Regions from separate parts of the Chitinophaga horti genome, predicted to be linked through region 1. Evidence: riboswitches for the same ligand, from Rfam matches in the RefSeq annotation. Region 1 holds a riboswitch; each other region holds the start of a gene.

Region 1 (4,174 bases):
AACAATCGTATATGCAGGAACGGTAGGAATTCTCTACCTGTGATTTCAAAATAAGTTATAACATCGTTCTCTATAATTTAGCATTTTATCAGCACAAAAAAGTTTTTTTTAGTTGTAGTGTTGTGATAATTTTAGTTCGTTAATGGTACTAACGGCATTGTAAACATTAACTGTTCCACCCTTTCGAATTTCTTCAGCATTTGTCCGTCCTTAGTATGTTCCAATGGTCGTTGCCAGTTGTTCCCAGGCACAGCCATCTTATCCCGCATGATGTTTTTTACACCCGGCTTGGGTGATTGATTGCGTTACCATGTCCTGTAAGAATTGTTTTACCGACTGTTTTTTGCCGTGTTTACATGCCGGTGATGCGCTCACCAAGCAAATTTGTCATCAGTAGGCTCACTCAAGGTTGAAGATGTTCAATAGAATTTGAACAGCTAAACGGTTAACAATAACAATTAGTGTGAAAAAAAGGAGGGACTTCTGCCCCTCCTTCTTTTTTATATGCGAACAACTTAGTGGAACAGTGGCATCGCAGGGAAGTAGAAACCTGTGTACGTTACCGTTTTTACCGTAGCGGCAGTTACCGGGTCAACGAACAGCAAATCGTTATACTGCGCGTTCTGACCAAAGCCTGTAATGGTAGTCGCTACCAGTTGCTTCAGATGCGTGCTGTAGCCGATAGCGCGGTAAAGCATTTTGCCGGTGTAAGTAACAAACGTAGCCGGAGCGGCGCCGCCTACGGTGTACTTAAAGATTTCATTACCGTCAGAACCCCATGCACGTTGTTTTACGATAAAGATCGCATTGTGATCAGGCGAGTAGGTGATAGAGCCCTTCTGCCAGGCGCCCCAGGAGGCGAAAGCAGTAAAGGGTAACGCTACGCTGGCAGTGTCTAAAGTAGTAGGGTTGATGCTGAGTAATTTCGTGCCACCTGCTGCCCAAACCTTGCCATCGTTCGACTTCACAAAACCGATGGTCATCCCGGCGATGGTTTTGACGATAGAGTAGTCTGCCGCGTTCAGGATTACAAGGCCCTGGGTAGAGCTGATCAGGTAGATGTAATTGCCGTTAACAAAGATGTCGCCGGTTTGACCGGTAACGCCTGCAACGGTAGTGCCGAGTGTATTCGTCGTAAGGTCAAAACGATACACGCCGCTATTGGCAGTCATCAAACCTCTCGATGCATCAACACCTGCAAAGGCGCGGCCATCTGATGGAAGGTCGGCGATGTTAGCCATCTCTTTCAGGCTGAATTCATCGGCTACAACCAGGTTGCTGGCGCCCTGGTACCCCTGTTTGGAGATCAGGTACATCTTGCCATTGTGAAGATGGCCGTACTGGGTCGTAGTGCCCAGCTCTTTACCGGCGTTCGCCAGCTTGTTTACCCAGGTTTGTACGGTATCGGCACCAAAAGGGTAGTAAGTTACGCTGCCCGCTTCATGTCCAAACCATCCTTCGTTAACGAGGAAAAAGCCGTCTTCATAAGCGCCTGCAACGGTGAAGTCGTATACGGCTGAGTCAATTTTGCCCTGGTTGTCGGCCTTAAATACAATGTGGTAAGCGCCACGGGCTTCGGGTGTAAAGGAGAATTTGTTTTCGGTAACGGTTTGTGCCTGTCCGTTTACGGTCCAGCTGTAAGTCAGTTTGCTCCAGTCGCCGTTAATTTGGGTGATGGGCTTAAATTCGATGGTTTCGCCCACGATCACACGTTCGGCAATTTCGCCCGCATCCACGGTTGGTGCAGGTACAGGTGCGTCTTCTTTCTGGCAGGAAGCCAATAAGGCAAAAGCCGCGAAGGCAAAGGCAAGGTGTAGTTTTTGTTTCATATAAGGTATTTGTTTTTCCTGTTTATGACAACGCAAACGGGTATCAGGCAAAGGCATAGCTCCTTTGGCATACCAGGCTCGTCCGGAATAGATCCGGGCAAACCGGGAAACGAAAATGAAAACATAGGCAGCCCGCTGTCGGACGCGTACATTCATTGCTTTTCTCCCGAAAACGTCGAATGATGAGGCAAGCTGGCAGGTCTTCTGGCTCTCCTGCTTTTCCAAACCGCCTTCCCATTCCTGCTGGAACAGTGGCTGTGGTGTGTTGGAAAAACGCACCCGTTAGGCAACGGGGCAGGATTACAGCTACGGGGATAGCTCCGGTTTTACACCGGATTCCCTTTTAATGTAACTCCCTGAAAGGGAGCAACAACCAAATGCGGCTGCAAACCTAAGGAAAAAACCGGCGACAGCATGTATATTTTTCCGTTTTGCGTAAGTCGTTTTCCCGATTTGATCGATGCTCCAGCTTTTTACGAGTGACCTTTGCCAGGTACGACTACTTACGGGTGCGGCCACGGTGAACCGCCACTTACCATTTGAACACAGTATACCGGTTCTCATTATGAGCGTTAAAAAAGTTATTGGAAAAATTCACCTCTGGCTCGGGCTTGTATCCGGACTGGTGGTGTTCGTAGTGGCCCTCAGTGGCTGTATACTGGCCTTTGAACAGGAGATTAAACACTCCGTTTTTCCGTACCTCACGTCTAAAACGCAGGAAAACGCCAAACTGCTTCCTCCCTCAAAGCTCATGGAAATTGCCGCACCGCATGTGCCCGGTAAACAACCCAACTTCATTACTTACCTGGGCCGCGATAAAAGCGCCTCGGTGATGTTTTATGGTTCGGAGCCGGTGGAGTACTACTACCAGGTATTCATCGATCCGTACACCGGCGAGGTAAAAAAGGTGTGGAACGAGGATGAGGATTTCTTTCATACCATGGTGCATCTTCACTATAACCTGCTGTTGCCGATAGAAATTGGCCAGCAGATCGTAGCCGGTGCCACCCTTGTATTTGTGATCATGCTCATCTCCGGGCTGGTGCTTTGGTGGCCCAAAAACAAAAGCGCCGCCAAACAGCGTTTCTCTATCAAATGGAAAGCCCAGTGGCGCCGCCTCAACTATGACCTGCACAATGTTCTGGGTTTTTATATGATGGCAATCGGGCTGGTGCTGGCTTTAACCGGCCTCGTATGGGGCTACGCGTGGTTCAGCAACGCTTTGTACTATGCTACTTCCGGCGGTAAACAGATAGAAGACCGGATATTCACTTCGGATAAATCACTGGCTTCCACAAAAATTGCGCAGCCACTGGATGTACTGTTCGAAGGATTGGTCGCCAAGTCTACAAAAGACGAAGGCATCTTCTTTTCGCCCCCGCTGAACGATTCGGCTACATTGTCGGCCGGCATCAATCACCGCCCTGGTACTTATTATAAGCAGGATGTGTATACCTATGATCAATACACACTAAAGCCCGTACCACGCGGCGGTGTATTTGATGGTGAGTACGCCTCGAGCAGTTTTGCAGATAAGTTGCGTCGTATGAACTACGACATTCATGTGGGAGCGATCCTGGGGTTGCCAGGTAAAATACTGATGTTCCTGGCCAGCCTTATCTGCGCGAGTATGCCCATTACCGGCATCTACATCTGGTGGGGTAGAAAATATAAAACGAAAAAGAAACCGGCTGCCCGTACCGTACCGCAGCTGGCAAAAGCATAAATAAAAGGGCTGACCCGAAGTAATGGTCAGCCCTTTTATTTGGGCACCTCATGATGCCCTATGATCGTTTAAGCGGTGCGCACAACTTTAAGTTGCGTTTCAGCGCCTATCGTTATACTATTCCTCCGATCTTCCTGCCTTCAGCACATTGCCCCATTTAACAAGCGCCTGCAACATCTGAGCGGTGGTGCGTTCAATCTGCTCCGTCGGTTGAAAGTTTAATTCCTCGTCGAAGTACTGCGTAAACATCGGGATGGTTACCGCCTCGTTCACCACCGTTACGCTAAGCGACGACAATACCAGTCGAACCGCCTGTTGCGCACGGGTGCCTGCGGAAATGCCGCCATAGCTGAAAATCGCTGCCGGTTTATGTTTCCATTCGAAGTGCAGGTAATCTACCGCATTCTTAAATGCAGCGGTGAAACCAAAGTTATATTCGGGAGTAATGAATACAAACGCATCGGCGTCTTCGATTTTGGCGCTCCAGTTGCGTGTATGCTGATGTTCGTACTTACGCATTGCCGGGTGATTCGCCTCGTTCATCATTGGCAGATTGATCTCTGCCAGGTCCAGCAACTCCACGTTAAACTGGGGCAATTGTTTCGCCACTTCGGTCAGC
Region 2 (4,174 bases), 2.6 Mb from region 1:
TGCGATCTTGCCATCAATTTTCAACAGGTAAGAGCGCTCCAGTGTTTTAAAACCGAAGTAATCGAAACCGAAGTCACGGTCATAAATGATCGTGGAGTCGAGGATCTCCGCATTCTTCCTGATGATTTCGTATACGTCGTCCGCGATGAGTGCGGCAGATTTACCGGTTTTAGGATCAAGGTATTCGTAAAGATTTTTTACCGTCTTCGAGAATGACTTGATGGTATTTTTATGCAGGTTGCTCACCGCGATGCGGGAAGCCAGCAGTGCATAGTCTGGGTGTTTGGTGGTGAGCGATGCAGCTGTTTCAGCAGCAAGGTTGTCGAGTTCACTGGTGGTTACGCCATCGTATAAACCCTGGATCACTTTCTTTGCCACGTCGATAGAATCAACGTACTCCGGCGCCAGGCCGTAGCAAAGCTTCTCTACGCGTGCAGTGATTTTGTCAAATTTTACGGTCTCTTTTTTACCGTCTCTTTTTATAACAAACATTTGCTCGAATTTATTGGGTGGTTAATAGTAGTCTTGTTTGATGTATCCGGTGATATATGTCCTAGAAGTCTTCGTCAAGGCTGAATGTCTGGGAATCTTTGCCGCCCATTACACCCGCTTTCTGATAATCGCCTACACGTTTTTCGAAGAAATTCGTTTTACCCTGCAGGGAAATCATTTCCATGAAGTCGAACGGATTCGCGGTGTTAAACATTTTAGCGGCGCCCAGTTCGCTCAGCCACCTGTCGGCTACGAACTCGATATATTGTTTCATCAGTTCTGCGTTCATACCGATCAGTGCAACCGGCAGTGCTTCTGTGATAAATTCTTTTTCGATTGCAACAGCGTCGCCAATGATTTCCTGGATCTGTTTTTCGCTGATCTTACCTTCCAGCATGCTAAAGAGCAGGCAGGCAAATTCGCAATGCAGACCTTCGTCGCGGCTGATCAACTCGTTGGAGAAGGTCAGGCCTGGCATGAGGCCGCGTTTTTTCAACCAGAAAATAGAGCAGAAGGAACCGCTGAAGAAGATACCTTCTACGGCAGCAAAGGCTACCAGTCTTTCTGCAAAAGTGCCATTCTCGATCCAGCGCAATGCCCATTCTGCTTTCTTTTTAACGGCAGGAACGGTTTCAATAGCGTGGAACAGGCGATCTTTTTCTACCGGATCCTTTACATAAGTATCGATCAGCAGGGCATAGGTTTCAGAGTGGATGTTTTCCATCATGATCTGGAAACCGTAGAAGCAACGTGCTTCCGGAATTTGTACTTCGCTCATGAAGTTTACTGCCAGGTTCTCGTTCACAATCCCGTCGCTCGCAGCAAAGAAAGCCAGTACGTGGCTGATGAAGTGGCGCTCACCATCGTTAAGAGCCGCCCAGTCTTTCAGGTCGCCGCTGAGGTCAATTTCCTCGGCCGTCCAAAAGCTGGCTTCATGCCTTTTATACATTTCCCACACTTTGGGATAATTAATTGGTAGCAGCACAAACCTGTCCTTGTTCTCCTTTAAAAGGATTTCATTCTCATTGTTCATCAATCAGTGTTTTATATGGTCTGTAATGTGCGATAACTAAGTCGATACGACGGCAGATAACTTTTCCGGCAGTCACCGGTGGAGGTTACTTTCGCCAATACCTTATTACGCGAAGGCTTTGACAAATCTGTTGGTTTGGCAGGTTTCCTGGCTTTCCCATTTACTTCCGGCCTTCCCGTGTTCTACACAGTGGCAAGGGGGAGTGGAAGTAAATCTGAACCGTTTACTGCACGGGCCGGGGAATCACAGTAGCGCGTCTGCTCGTGAATCTCACACGATTCCCTATTAATCATGCCGAAGTGGTCGGCATAAACCAAAACAACAATGTCAAGAACTGTTGCAAATGTAAGAAGTGCTACATGGGTTAATCCCAAAAGTTGCTAACAGGTGTGGAAAAACAATCGTACTTTTTATAAGACTCCCTGTGGTGAACGAAAGACGTTTTCTGGCACTTTTTTTAACATGCAATACACATGTTTTTTTATCAAAAAGTGTGGAGTTGTATACACGAAAATTAGTGATCAAATCTGTGGCTGATCATCAGCGTTTTACACTTTTATATTCTTTTTTCCTTGTTGATGAATTTCCTGCGGATGATGTCCTGTACCGGGATTCCCTCGATTTTACTCTCCAGCCAGGAAATAATATCCAGGTAAAGGAACGAACGTTTTTCATATGGGTTCTGGGAGATGGTTACCAGCTTTTGCTTCAGATCTTTAAACGCTTCGCTCAACGCTTTGGGGTGCGCATACATATTCTTGCGCAAAAACTTTAATATTTCTTCCATCACACTGCTTAAGTCTTTGTTTTTCGCAATGAAGTGATAAACAGACTTGATGAGGTATTCCACCAGGCTGTAATTTTCCAGCTCGTAGTGGGCGATCAGGTGAAGGATACGCGCGAAACACTGGATGTCAGCCCGCAAATTGCCTATCCTTAAATGAATGATCTTATTCAGGTAAACAATGGCGTTGTTGTTATCCCCACTGCCGAAATACAAACAGGCGATCTTATAATAAAAAACGAGCACGCGGTGCTGGTCAACGGTCAGCTGATGCTCGGCGATCTGCGTTTCCAGCTCGGGCACCATCGCCAATCCCTCGGTGAAGGTACCCTCCAGGAAGTGGCGGTTCAACCGTGAGGTATAGCGGTACACGAAGGAGGAGGTGCGGGTGTTTTCGTTAAAGCTGTCCTGGTGTTCGTCGATGTACGACTCAAATGCTGCCAGCGCCTCTGCAAATTTCCCATGGTTCATGGTGTAAAAGTGGGCGGTCAGCAGGTTGTGCATCGCCTTCACGTACATGTCCTGGTCGGTTTTTAACAGGGATGGGTACTCGGTGAAAAGATCAACCCACTTCTGGGTATACCGGTAGTACATGGCAAAGTCCTGTAATATGTAGTAGTACCAGCAATGTGCCTGGTACATGTAGATCTTCTCATAAAAACTCATATTCGGCAACTGCCTGCCGGGCAGGTTCGTCTCGAAGAAACTTTTCATCATCAGCACATCCTTCTCGTCCCGCGCATGACCCAGTTTCAGGTACAGGCCATACATCCGCAGGCTGAGGGTGGATAACTTACTCACATGATTCAGGTGGGCATTGATGTCCTGCGATTCCACACTTAACTCTTCCGCCCGGTTCTCCAGGCTGCGGGTGATGTGCCGCGATTCGATCAGCTTCTCAAATTCGATAATTTCATAGCAAAGCATCACTTCCTCCTGCTCCCGGGCACTAGTCTTGGCCTTAGCCAACAGTTTCAGGCTCTGGGTGTAAAGGCCTTTGTTGTACAGTACACGGGCATAGTCCAGCTGTTCCCGCAGCTCTATCAGCGGGTCCTTTTGCTTGTAAAGCAGCCGCAGGGTGGTGAGCAGGTGTTTATACAGATGGGCTTTAACGTTGGACAGCTGCTGTTTCTTGATGTCGGGTACTTTTTTCAGGATCACCTCCTCATCGTACTCCTTCATCCTGTCCATTACGTTGAACAGCTGGATAAAAAGCACGTCCTCTTTATCGTTGTTTTTATTAAAAGCCAGCTGAAAATTCCGCTTTTCAGCTTTTGTTAAGGTTTTTATTAATATGAAAAGCGCATCGTTAATACTGTTGGGCATCGTTGATTTATGGTTATATCGTACTGTTTTTCAATAATTTAGGTGAATTTAACCTGCTTTGCGGATCGTAAAAGACGCAAATTTAGCCATAGCCTTTTAGTGTTCAGCCGTTAGATTTGAAGGTATAAAATCAGAGGCGAACACAAAAATAAGGAACGCAACAAAACAAAAGTTTATTACGGATGGGAAAAACACTATTTGACAAGATTTGGGACAGCCACGTTGTGAAGAGCAAGGAAGGGCATCCCGACGCCGTTTACATCAACACCCATTTTATACATGAAGTTACCAGCCCCCAGGCATTTGACGGACTAAGGAAACGCAACATCCCGGTGTTTCGTCCGAACAAAACCAGGGCTACCGCCGACCACAACGTACCTACCATCGATCAGCATTTGCCGATTAAAGAAGCATTGAGCCGCCACCAGGTGGAAATGCTGACTAAAAATACAGCGGAGTTTGGCGTAGAACTGTATGGTTTGGGCCACCGCTACCAGGGCATCGTACACGTGATTGGTCCCGAACTGGGTATTACCCTC
Region 3 (4,174 bases), 1.5 Mb from region 1:
AAGTTAAACGAGATGCCGGCCATCACGTTGAAGCCAAGTGTGCCGTACCCGTAAATTTCATTGTATTTCGTGTCTGTAATATTATTAAAATTCGCGTATAAACGTCCTTTTTTTGAATAACGGTACTCCACGTACATGTCCCACAGGGTAAATTCCTTTACCATCACCGGTGAGGAAGCGTAAGTAACGGGGTCGAAACGAAGGTCGTTCTTCTCGCCATTAAAGCGCACGTTGGAGCTGATGAACAGGTGCGGACAAATCTCGTAACCTATATTGATGCCACCGCTGTGTTTCGGACGGCGTGCGAGTACATCGGAGTACAAAGAGTCTTTACCGGTGCTGGAAACCGTGTTAGTGCTGCCTTCTACGAAAGCATAATAAGCATTGATCTGTAAAGACTTCGCTGGTTTAACCGTGGCCTCCAGTTCAAAGCCTTTGTCGTTCTGCTCGTTCAGGTTGACGTACTCGCCCAGGTTATTATAAAAGATGACGTTCTTAATATCCCTTTTAAACACCACACCGCGCAGGTCCAGTTTGTTGTTCCATACAGATACTTCGGCACCACCTTCGTAGGTCCTCGCTTCTTCCGGCTCCAGGTTGGGGTTAGATCCCCATTGGCCGTACAGGTTAGTGAGTGTTGGTGCCTTAAAGCCTGTCGCCAACGTCGCAAATACTTTCACTTTCTCCGCGATCAGGTAAGATGGGTTGATGGTATAGGTGAAGTTGTTGCCGTAGGTATTGTGCAGCGTGTAGCGGCCGCCCAGCTCCAGGTTAAAGCCGCCCAGGTTACGGAAGAAGAGTGCTGCGTAAGGACTGGTGTTATGCATATCCGGGTTAGGGGTGGAGAGCGAAGTATCCAGCAGTTGTGATTTACGTAACTCTACGCCTGCCAGTACCTGCATCCAGTCGGTCACATTGTAGTTGCCAAAGATATCGCCAATCCAGTTGCGGCCGTCGTAATTCGAAACACCAAAGGAGCTTGTTTCCGCACGGTTCACTTTCTGGAAGCCGTAGTTCGCCTGGATCATACCTTTATCGAGGGTGTATACACCGCTGATGCCCGTATGCAGGAACTCGGAGTTGGTTTTGTTGCCGCCGTCGGTAAAGGAACCGCCATCGTAATCGCTCTTGAATTTAGAATACATGAGGAACGGGCGCAGTGTCAGTTTTTCGCTGGCGTGTATGCCGATATTGGCCATAAATGCATCCTGCTTATAGCCGTCGCGGTCGAACTTGCCGGTGTTGAGGGTGTCCTCCGCTTCGGAAATACCATCTGTTTCCAGGTGGGTGAAGCTCAGGTTGTAGTCGATGTTTTCGGTACGGCCGTTAGCGCCTACTGTACCTTTCACGGTACGATTGCTACCCCAGTTAAGGTCGCCGCTCACGCTCACGGCTTTGTCGCCGCCCTTGCGGGTAATTACGTTGATCACGCCTGCAATCGCATCGGCACCGTACATGGTGCTTTGTGTGCCACGCAGAATTTCAATGCGCTCGATCTGGTCGGTTGGGATGAAGCGCAGGTCAATGTTGCTGCCCGTGAGCCCAGATGCATCGTTAATCGGAATACCGTCGATCAGGATGGTGGTGTAATTGGTGGTAGCGCCCCGGAAGTAAATCTCTTTGTTTTTACCGGGGTTGGAGTTAGCACCGGCGATCACCATGCCTACCTGCTCGTTCAGCAGTTGAGCCACGCTTTTACCGCGGCTGCGGTCGATTTGTTCGCGGGAAATAACGGTAACCACTTTGCCGGTTTCGCCCTGTTTCTTGGCGAACTTGGTGGCCGTTACCACCACGGTGTTCAACAAGTTGGTTTGTGTTGTGTCTTGTGCGGCGGCGCCCTGCATTAATAGCAGCAACCCGCCCGACAGAAATGCGTAAAACTTCTTTTGCATAGTCGGTTGATGTTAAAACTATGCTCTCGAAAAATGAACAGACAGAATAAGGGCATACCAGTATGGTATATACATATTCCCGGCTTTTCACCCGAAAGCGCTGATAAGAAAATTTGAAACGCGGCAGGTCTTCTGGCTTTCCTGCTTCCCGGGAGGGCCTTCCCGCCTCATGTGAGACAGTGGTAAATGGAGAAAATCGAGTCCCGGAAAACGTTCCGGCATAAAGCCGGAGCAGGATTACAGCTACGGGGATAGCTCCGGATTCGCACCGGATTCCCTATTAATGTCCATTACAGACAACCGTATTCAGGCGCAAACGTACATAAAAAAGTGGATTTTCCCTTAAAATCCGCCCGGGTGGTCACATTCAACAATTTCATTTACTATCTTGTACGCATGAGCATTAAACCAAAGCTGGGCATTTTTGACCTTACAATGATCGTGGTAAGCCTGGTCATAGGCATGGGCATCTTTCGCACACCAGTGAACGTGGCGCGCGAAACGAACGACCCGAGGGTGTTTTTTGCTATCTGGATCATTGGGGGGATTGTGAGCATCTGTGGTGCACTTACCTATGCGGAGATCGGCTCACGCTACCCGGTAGCCGGCGGCTTTTACAAGGTGTTGTCACATTGTTACCACCCGGCTTATGGGTTTATGATCAATTGGATGCTGCTCATCTCCAACGCTGCATCTGTAGCGGCGGTATGCCTTATTGGTGCAGAGTATATCAGCCCGGTGCTGTTACCCGATTCGTTACAGAACGGCGCAGGGCATAAACTCATCGGCGTGGTGGCGGTACTGGTCTTATATGGGATCAATATGCTCGGCATTCGCCTGAGCGCTACTAGTTTAAATGTACTCACGATCTTAAAAATATTGATGATGGTGCTGCTTTGCCTCGCGGTGTTCTCCGGCGGCAACCCGTCGAATGCCAATGCGGTGGTGGAAAGTAGGGAGCCTAAAAACTGGCTCTATATCTTTGGCGCGGCGCTGGTGCCAGTGTTTTTTACGTTCGGCGGTTACCAGCAAACGATCAACTTCGGTTCTGATGTAAAAGATCCCGGTCGTAATATGCCGCGCGGTGTGTTTTATGGTTTCGCGATCATCGTAGTATTGTATCTCACCATCAACTACGCTTATTATAAAGTAATCGGGTTTGAACAATTGCAGCACACCAATGCGCTGGCGGCCCGTATGGCGGAAGCTTTCTTTGGTCCGTACGGCTTTAAAACGATCTCGCTATTGCTTTTCATTTCCGTACTGGGCTACGCGAACGTAAACCTGATCTCCAATCCACGCATGTATTACGCGATGGCGGAAGATGGTATACTGCCGCCGGTGCTGAAGCGGGTGAACAGTAAAACGCAGGTACAGGAAGTGGCACTGTCGGTGTTTGTAGCGGTCATTTTGCTCGTGCTGTTTTTTGTAGGCACGTTTGATAAGATCCTCAACTATGTGATGTTGTTCGATACGATCGGACTGGCCTCCGCGGCGGCTAGCCTGTTTATCCTCCGGAAGAAAACCCGGCACCTCGATGGTACTGGTATTTATAAAATGAAATTATATCCCTACCTCACGCTACTGTTTGTGGTAGTATACCTGTTCGTTACAGTAAACATATTTATCCAGGATTGGAAAGCAGCCTCTATCGGACTGAGCCTGTTTGTAGCCGGATTGCCGTTGTACCTGCTGATGAAGCGGGTAAACCGCAAAGGCGCATAAGTATCAGTATTTGGTAAATTCCATGACGCCGGAAACGGAGAAACGCTATATGTTTGTAAAATGGGCTTGAAAGAAACTAAAAACAACTTGTCGAAATGGACGTATCCTTTATTTTGAATGAACTGGGAGAAGACAGAGAGCAGTATTTTAACGCCGTTGCGCCGCCAATCGTACAGAGCAGCAATTTTGCTTTCGATAAGGTGAGCGAAATGCGCGAGCTGATGCTGGATGAATACAAAGGCTTCCTCTATTCTCGCGGTAACAACCCCACACTCACTATCCTGCAAAAAAAGCTGGCCGCCCTTGACGGCGCAGAAGCAGCCCTCGTTTTCGGCAGCGGTGCCGCGGCTATCTTCGCCGCTGTACTGTCACAGGTAAAACAAGGCGACCACATCGTGTCAGTGCGCGACCCGTACAGTTGGGCCGCCCGTATGTTCGACGTCATCCTGCCACGCTTCGGCGTTTCCACTACGTATGTCGACGGTACCAATACGGCCAACTTTGCGGCCGCCATTCAGCCCAACACCCGACTTATTTACCTGGAGTCGCCCAACTCT

What was found. Region 1 has a riboswitch for cobalamin ahead of MKQ68_RS00835 (DUF5074 domain-containing protein). Riboswitches for the same ligand answer to the same signal wherever they lie in the genome.
Region 2: another riboswitch for cobalamin. It lies ahead of MKQ68_RS15700 (ribonucleoside-diphosphate reductase small subunit); the one in region 1 lies ahead of MKQ68_RS00835 (DUF5074 domain-containing protein).
Region 3: another riboswitch for cobalamin. It lies ahead of MKQ68_RS20130 (TonB-dependent receptor plug domain-containing protein); the one in region 1 lies ahead of MKQ68_RS00835 (DUF5074 domain-containing protein).

Annotation. Positions count from the first base shown of each region.
Region 1 is NZ_CP107006.1:191,526-195,699, forward strand. It holds gene MKQ68_RS00835 (DUF5074 domain-containing protein) at 516-1,829, opposite strand; cobalamin riboswitch at 2,007-2,222, opposite strand; gene MKQ68_RS00840 (PepSY-associated TM helix domain-containing protein) at 2,395-3,555, shown strand; gene MKQ68_RS00845 (NADPH-dependent FMN reductase) at 3,673-4,174, opposite strand, start outside.
Region 2 is NZ_CP107006.1:3,895,163-3,899,336, reverse strand. It holds gene MKQ68_RS15705 (ribonucleoside-diphosphate reductase subunit alpha) at 1-492, opposite strand, end outside; gene MKQ68_RS15700 (ribonucleoside-diphosphate reductase small subunit) at 554-1,525, opposite strand; cobalamin riboswitch at 1,646-1,858, opposite strand; gene MKQ68_RS15695 (hypothetical protein) at 2,082-3,635, opposite strand; gene leuC (3-isopropylmalate dehydratase large subunit) at 3,818-4,174, shown strand, end outside.
Region 3 is NZ_CP107006.1:4,997,337-5,001,510, reverse strand. It holds gene MKQ68_RS20130 (TonB-dependent receptor plug domain-containing protein) at 1-1,892, opposite strand, end outside; cobalamin riboswitch at 1,998-2,212, opposite strand; gene MKQ68_RS20125 (APC family permease) at 2,289-3,617, shown strand; gene MKQ68_RS20120 (trans-sulfuration enzyme family protein) at 3,713-4,174, shown strand, end outside.